Regions from separate parts of the Geodermatophilus sp. SYSU D01105 genome, predicted to be linked through region 2. Evidence: riboswitches for the same ligand, from Rfam matches in the RefSeq annotation. Region 2 holds a riboswitch; each other region holds the start of a gene.
The links. Region 2 has a riboswitch for cyclic di-AMP ahead of ACI79I_RS09345 (C40 family peptidase). Riboswitches for the same ligand answer to the same signal wherever they lie in the genome.

Region 1 (2,252 bases), on a different contig from region 2:
GTCGGCTCAGTACCAGCCGGTGGACTGCGAGTGCGACCAGGCCCCGCACGGGGAGCCGTAGCGCTCCTCGATGTAGATCAGGCCGGCGTCGATCTGGCGGTAGCCGTCCGAGGTCTTGGCGATCCCGGTGCCGGCCCAGGTGGAGTCGAGGAACTGCGGGATGCCGTAGGCGGTGCTGGAGGGGTTCTGCGCGTTGGGGTTCCAGCCGCTCTCCTTGCCCCACAGCTTCTCCAGGCAGCTGAACTGGTCGGCGCTGCCGACCTTGCTCATGGCGTAGTCCTTGAAGGACCCGCTGCGCGCCGGGGCGGCGGCCGCGGCCGGAGCAGCGGCGGCGGCAGCCCGGGCCGCCTGCGCGGCCTGCTGCTCGGCGGCAGCGCGCTCGGCGGCCTCCCGGGCGGCCTGCTCGGCAGCAGCGGCCTCGGCGGCGGCACGCTCGGCGGCCGCGCGCTCGGCGGCCTGGCGCTCCAGCTCGGCCTGGTCGGCCGCGGCCTGCGCCTGGGCGGCGCTGGCCTGCGCCGCCTCGCGCTCGCTGCGGGAGGCGGTGAGGCCCTCGAGCGGCGCGAGGTCGGGCGCCGACGCCGTGGCGGGGTCGGCGGTGATGCCGAGCTGCTCGGCGACGCTCATCGAGGCGCTGACCGTCGCGGTCTCGGCCTCGGCGGCCGGCTGACCGGTGGTCAGCACGTTGACGACGATGGCGCCCGCGGCCGCGGTGGCCAGCAGGATCGCCGGCCGGCGACCCCGGGCCGGCAGCCGCAGCCGGCGACGGGGAGCGGCGGAGGGGAGCTCCGCGGTGGCGGGCTCGGCGGCGGCGAGCTCGGCGGTGGCCGGCTCGCCGGTGAGGGCGTCGGCGTCGGCGGGACGCGGGAACTGCGACGTGCGGGAGGTCATGGGGGTTCGTGTGCTCCGGGGGCGTGGGGGCGCGCACGAGCCGGATCTCAGCGAAGTGAGGTCAGCCCGGGGTGCGGCGGTCGACGTCGGGAGGTGCCGGTGGCGGTCGGGAGGGACGCGCGGCGCCGGCGGTTCGCGGTCAGCGGGACGGGCGGGCCGGGGAGGAGGCGCGAGGTGCGCGCGGCCGGGAGTCCCTGCGAGCCGCGAGGGCCCGTGGGCGAGGCATGCGGATGCTCTCCGTTCCTTCCGTGGCCGCCTACCGAGTTAGCTGACGGGTTCGGGCGGGAAGGTGCCCTACCTGCCCTCCGAGCGGGGCTCGGCGGGCAGGACTCACCCCAGGACTGCGGTGGGTCCCCGGCTCGCGTCCACGGGAGGCGGACACGACTCGGCGGCGTCCGGCCAGGCTCCCCGGATGGGGACGCACGACCGACCGGACGCACTCACCGTAGGGGCCGTTACCGTGCCGTGACAATCCCAGGGGTCACATCCGTTGCGTGAGGTACCTCGCGCGGGAGTGCCGGCCGCGGCGGAATACCCCGGCCGTGGGACCGTTGCACGCAGCAGTAGTTGCGCTCTCAACCACCTGGAGCACGAGATGCAGTTCGGGATCTTCTCGGTCAGCGACATCACGACCGACCCCACGACGGGGCGCACGCCCAGCGAGGGTGAGCGGATCAAGGCGATCCTCACGATCGCGCAGAAGGCCGAGGAGGTCGGGCTGGACGTGTTCGCGCTCGGCGAGCACCACAACCCGCCGTTCTTCTCGTCCTCCCCCACCACCACGCTGGCCGCCATCGCGGCACGGACGAGCACCCTGCAGCTGTCGACGGCGACCACCCTGATCACCACCAACGACCCGGTGAAGATCGCCGAGGACTACGCGATGCTGCAGCACCTGGCCGACGGCCGGGTCGACCTGATGTTGGGCCGCGGCAACACCGGGCCGGTCTACCCGTGGTTCGGGCAGGACATCCGCAACGGCATCCCGCTGGCGGTGGAGAACTACGCGCTGCTGCGCCGGCTCTGGGACTCCGACGTCGTGGACTGGTCCGGCCAGTTCCGCACCCCGCTGCAGGGCTTCACCTCCACCCCGCGCCCGCTGGACGGCGTCCCGCCGTTCGTGTGGCACGGCTCGATCCGCTCCCCGCAGATCGCCGAGCAGGCCGCCTACTACGGCGACGGCTTCTTCTCCAACCACATCTTCTGGCCCAAGGAGCACACGCAGCGGATGGTGGAGTTCTACCGCCGGCGCTTCGAGCACCACGGCCACGGCTCCGCCGACCAGGCGATCGTCGGCCTCGGCGGGCAGGTGTTCATGCGCAAGAACAGTCAGGACGCCGTGAACGAGTTCCGGCCGTACTTCG
Region 2 (2,252 bases):
GCAGGCTGCGCGGGAACGGCGTCCGCTCACGCATGGCGACGAGGACGTCGAAGGGGGCGAGGCGCTCGACGAGGGCGTCCTCGTCGTCGAGGTGGTCGGCGAAGGCGACGACGTCGAGCGGTCCGGGGACGCGGGACCAGTCGGCGAACTCGGCCGCCACGGACTGGTAGTCGTCGAGGACGGCGACCCGGTGGGGGCTCACCGGGAGCCCCCGCCCGGTGCCGGACGGGGGCTCCCCAGCGGAGCCGTCAGTGGACGGGGCCGCGGCCGTAGCCCTTGCCGCCGCCGCGCTTCTTGTTCTGCTCGCCCATCTTGGCGATGAACTCCTTGATCTTGGCCTGGTTCTGCGGCTTGCGGGCCTCCTGGATGACCTTCGCCGCGATCCCCGACGCCACCAGCTTCCGGATCATTCCGGCCATGGGGTGTGTCCCTCCTCGTTCTCGGTCGTCTCTTGTCGTGCCCGCCCAACGGCTGCGCCAACCCCCGGGTTCCGGCTGCTGTCCGCGATACGGACGTCACGCCGCGTGAGAACACTCCGCCGTTCACATACTTTGGTCCCAAGCCGCTGACCTGCGGAAACGCATCCATGGCATTCCTGCGCGCTCCGTAGTCCCCGGTGGTCAGCGCGGCGTGTCGCGATCCGGACACGCCGCCGTCGCGCGACCGTCCGGCCGCCTGCGAGGGCCGTCGCGCTCTCCTACGGTCGTCCGCGGTCCTGCCGGGCCTCTCGTCACCGAACCGCGTGACACCGGCCGGACTACGCCGAACCGGACGCGGTGAACGCCGCGCCCGGACCGGGGACCCACCGCATCCCTGGGGTGAAGCGCATCTCGCGCCGGGCGACTCCCCCGTCCGAACCCGTCAGCTAACCCGGTAGGCGGCCGTGGAGAACAGGAGAACCCGTCGTCCATGACGACTGCACGCACGTCTTTCGCACGCCGTTCTTTCCGTGGGATCGCGATCGCCGCCGTCGCCGGCGCCGCCGTGACCCTCGCTCCGGCCACCGCCCAGGCTGACGCCGGTGACGCCGGTTCCGGCGCCGTCGCCGTCGCTGCGGCCGCCGCCCCGAACGGCGCCGCCCAGAAGGCCGTCGACACCGCCCTCGCACAGCAGGGCGACCCGTACGGCTGGGGCGCCACCGGTCCCAACGCCTTCGACTGCTCGGGGCTGACGACGTTCGCCTACCGGGCGGCCGGCGTCGAGCTGCCGCGCACCTCGCGGGCGCAGTCGACCTTCGGCGCGCCGGTGGCGAAGTCCGACCTCAAGCCCGGTGACCTGGTGTTCTTCTACAGCCCGGTCTCGCACGTGGGCATGTACATCGGCAACGGCCAGATGGTGCACGCCTCCACCGCCGGCCAGCCGGTCAAGGTCGTGAACCTCGACTCCATGCCGAGCTACGTCGGGGCCCGTCGGGTCGCGTGACGCACCGGTGCCCCGGCCGTCCTGAGGGACGGCCGGGGGCACCGTCCGTCAGTCGCAGGCCAGGCCCGCGGTCCCGATCGACGGCGTGATGATGACCTTCCGGTTCTGCGCCGCCGGACCCGGGAGCAGGTTGCCTTCAGCGTCGTGGTCCTGGACGTAGCCGGGGAACTCGCTCCCGACGCCGTCAGCGGTCAGGCCGCCGGCCGGGACACCGAGGTCGACCAGCACCTGGCGCACGGCTTCGGCGCGATCGAGGCCGAGTCGCCGCTGTCCCTCGATGCCCTGGACGTTGGCGGTCGTACCGGTCAAGGTCGCGGTCGCACCGCTCTCGCGTAGTTGCTCGGCGATCGGCCGGAGCACAGCTTCGGCCGCCTCCTCGTCGACGAACTCGGCCGAGTCCGGCCGGAAGGCGACATCGGCCCCGGTGAGCACGATGGTGCCCTTGGTGCAGACCGGCCCCTCGGGCACCGGTACAGGCGTGACTCTCGGCAGCTCCTCATCGAGGAGCTCCCGGCTCAGTTGCGTGTCCTCGACCTCGGGCTCAACGCCCCCATTGGCGGCGGTGCTGATCGCCCTCCAGATGGCGACGAGGTTCTTCCGCTGCGCGATGCTCAGCGGCTCCTGCGGCTCGGCCGTGTCACCGATTCCCTGCAGGATGACCCTGACTCCGCCGAGGTCCGGCAGGGCATCGAGCGCCACCAGGTTGTCGACGATCTCCTGAGGGTCGGCGTCGAGCAGGCCGGGCTGGGTGAAGTCCAGCGGCGCCACGGTCGAGAGCCCTGAGTCGACGACGACGATCGTCCGGGGCGGCGTCTCCACGGCCGAGATGC
Region 3 (2,252 bases), on a different contig from region 2:
GGCGGTCGAGCTCTGCGCGCTGGACAGCGCCTGCGCCTGGGACTGCCGCTGGCTCCACGCCGCGCCCGGGTCGGCCGCGCCCTGGGAGGCCAGCAGCCGCTCCCCCGCCTGGCGGAGCTGCTCCTCCAGGGAGGCCTTCTCCGCCGAGCGGGCGTCGAACTCGGCCTGGGCCTCGGCGAGGTGGGCGTTGGCGGCGACCTCGGCCTCGTCGGCGGCCCGGGCGGCCGCGTCGCGCCGGGCGACGGCGTCCTCGGCGGCGCGGGCGGCCTGCTCGACCCGCTGCTCGACGGTCAGGAAGGCCTGGAGCTGGGCGGCACGGTGGTCACCGATGACCTCCATCGTGGCGGCCTGCTGCAGCAGCTCGGTCGGGCTCTGCGCGTCGAGGAGCATCTGGACGTCGCCGTATCGGGTGTCGCCGCCCATGTAGGCCTGACGCCCCAGGTCGGCGATGGCCTGCTCGGCGCCGGCGACGGCGGCCTGGGCGTCGGCGAGCTCGGCGGCGGTCCGCTCGGCCTCGGCGCGGGCGGCGGCCAGCTCGGCGCGGGCGACCAGCGCGGCGTCGGCGGCCGCCTCGGCCTCCACGGTCATCCGCTGCAGCTGCTCCTCGGCGGCCGCGACCTGTTCCTGGATGCGGGCCACCTGCGCGGCCAGCTGGTCCTGCTCGGAGGAGGCGGGCGTGCTCGGGGCGGCGACCGCGGCCGGCGCGCCGGCCAGCAGGCCGGCCAGCGCGGCGGCGACGACGAGGGTCCGGCGCGGGGAGCGCAGGCGGCGGCTCGGTGACGGCGCACGGCGGGGCTCGGTGTTCAGGTGGTGCAGGGTCGCCAAGGCGACGGTTCTCCCATCCTCGCGACCGCCTACCGAGTTAGCTGACGGGTTCGGGCCGGACGGCGCCCTACCTCCCTGCGTCCCCAGGCGCAGGCAGGACTCACCCCAGGAGTTCGGTGGGTCCCCGGTCCGCCTGGACCCGGAGGGGTCGTCGGCGGTTCGGCGGGGCCTGGCCGAGGCCCTCGGTTCCCGAGGAGCTGAGCCCGGCAAGGCCGTCGGGAAAGCTACTACGCCGCGCAGGACCGGTCACGATCGGGTAACGCCCACGGCGCGCCTGCTTGCCCGATCGGGCGACCCCCAGCTACGCGCCGTGATCGGGTGCCCGCGGGCCGGTGATCACCGACCGTACCTGCCGTCAGGACCCGGCACCCCGTCGCCCACCTGCGCGGACTCCGGTAGACGTGGACCGTGTCCCGGACCGGCCGGCAGCGCCCCGCGCCGGTCCCCGCACGCGCGCGCAGCCGTGCCGGGCGGCCGGGGTGAGATCTCGCACACGCCGGCCCGACACGCCGGCGACACGCCGCGGCCGGCAGCGGGGCCTCGTCGCGCTCTGCGTCACCGAGATCACCAGCTGGGGCGTCCTCTACTACGCCTTCCCCGTCGCCCTCGCCGACATCACCGCCGACACGGGCTGGTCGGCCCCCACGGCGTCGGCGGCGTTCTCGGCGGGCCTGGTCGTCTCGGCGCTGGCCGGGATCCCGGTGGGGCACTGGCTCGACCGGCGCGGTCCCCGCCGGGTGATGACCGCCGGATCGCTGCTCGCCGTCCCGGCGACGGTGGGCATCGCCCTGGCGCCGGGCTACGGCTGGTTCCTGCTGGCGTGGCTGGTCGCCGGGGTGGCGATGGCGGGGGTGCTCTACCAGGCGGCGTTCACCGCGCTGGCCCGGTGGTACGGGGAGGACCGGGTCCGGGCGCTGACGGCGCTGACCCTGGCGGCGGGCCTGTCCAGCACGGTCTTCGCGCCGCTGACCGACGCGCTGCTGGCGGCGTTCTCCTGGCGGGGGACGTACCTGGTGCTGGCCGCGGTGCTCGCCGCCGTCACCGTCCCGCTGCACGCGTTCGCCCTCCCCGCGGCGTGGGCGCGCCCACCTGCGACGGCGGCGGAGGGCCGGCGGCGGGTCCCGTCGGAGGTCCGGACGGCGGGGTTCCTGCTGCTCGCCGGGGCGCTGACGCTCACCGCCTTCGGCCTCTACGCGGCCAGCCTCACCCTCATCCCGCTGCTGACCGGCCGGGGGTTCTCCAGCTCCCTGGCGGCCACCACGCTCGGCCTGCTCGGCGCGGGGCAGCTCCTCGGCCGCCTCGGGTACGCGCCGCTGAGCGTCCGGACCTCGCCGGCCGGGCGCGCGCTGGTGATCGTGCTGGCCTCCGCCGCGACCATCGGACTGCTCGCCGGGCTGCCCGGTCCACCGGCGCTGCTCGTCGCGGCG

Region 1: linked by a shared signal. The riboswitch ahead of ACI79I_RS20585 (aggregation-promoting factor C-terminal-like domain-containing protein) and the one ahead of ACI79I_RS09345 (C40 family peptidase) in region 2 are both predicted to bind cyclic di-AMP.
Region 3: linked by a shared signal. The riboswitch ahead of ACI79I_RS17210 (M23 family metallopeptidase) and the one ahead of ACI79I_RS09345 (C40 family peptidase) in region 2 are both predicted to bind cyclic di-AMP.

The regions. Positions count from the first base shown of each region.
Region 1 is NZ_JBJGYR010000025.1:35,828-38,079, forward strand. It holds gene ACI79I_RS20585 (aggregation-promoting factor C-terminal-like domain-containing protein) at 7-888, opposite strand; cyclic di-AMP (ydaO/yuaA leader) riboswitch at 1,127-1,275, opposite strand; gene ACI79I_RS20590 (LLM class flavin-dependent oxidoreductase) at 1,484-2,252, shown strand, end outside.
Region 2 is NZ_JBJGYR010000008.1:54,595-56,846, forward strand. It holds gene ACI79I_RS09335 (D-2-hydroxyacid dehydrogenase family protein) at 1-202, opposite strand, end outside; gene ACI79I_RS09340 (hypothetical protein) at 249-419, opposite strand; cyclic di-AMP (ydaO/yuaA leader) riboswitch at 772-896, shown strand; gene ACI79I_RS09345 (C40 family peptidase) at 910-1,422, shown strand; gene ACI79I_RS09350 (OmpA family protein) at 1,471-2,252, opposite strand, start outside.
Region 3 is NZ_JBJGYR010000018.1:26,050-28,301, forward strand. It holds gene ACI79I_RS17210 (M23 family metallopeptidase) at 1-825, opposite strand, end outside; cyclic di-AMP (ydaO/yuaA leader) riboswitch at 837-1,000, opposite strand; gene ACI79I_RS17215 (MFS transporter) at 1,305-2,252, shown strand, end outside.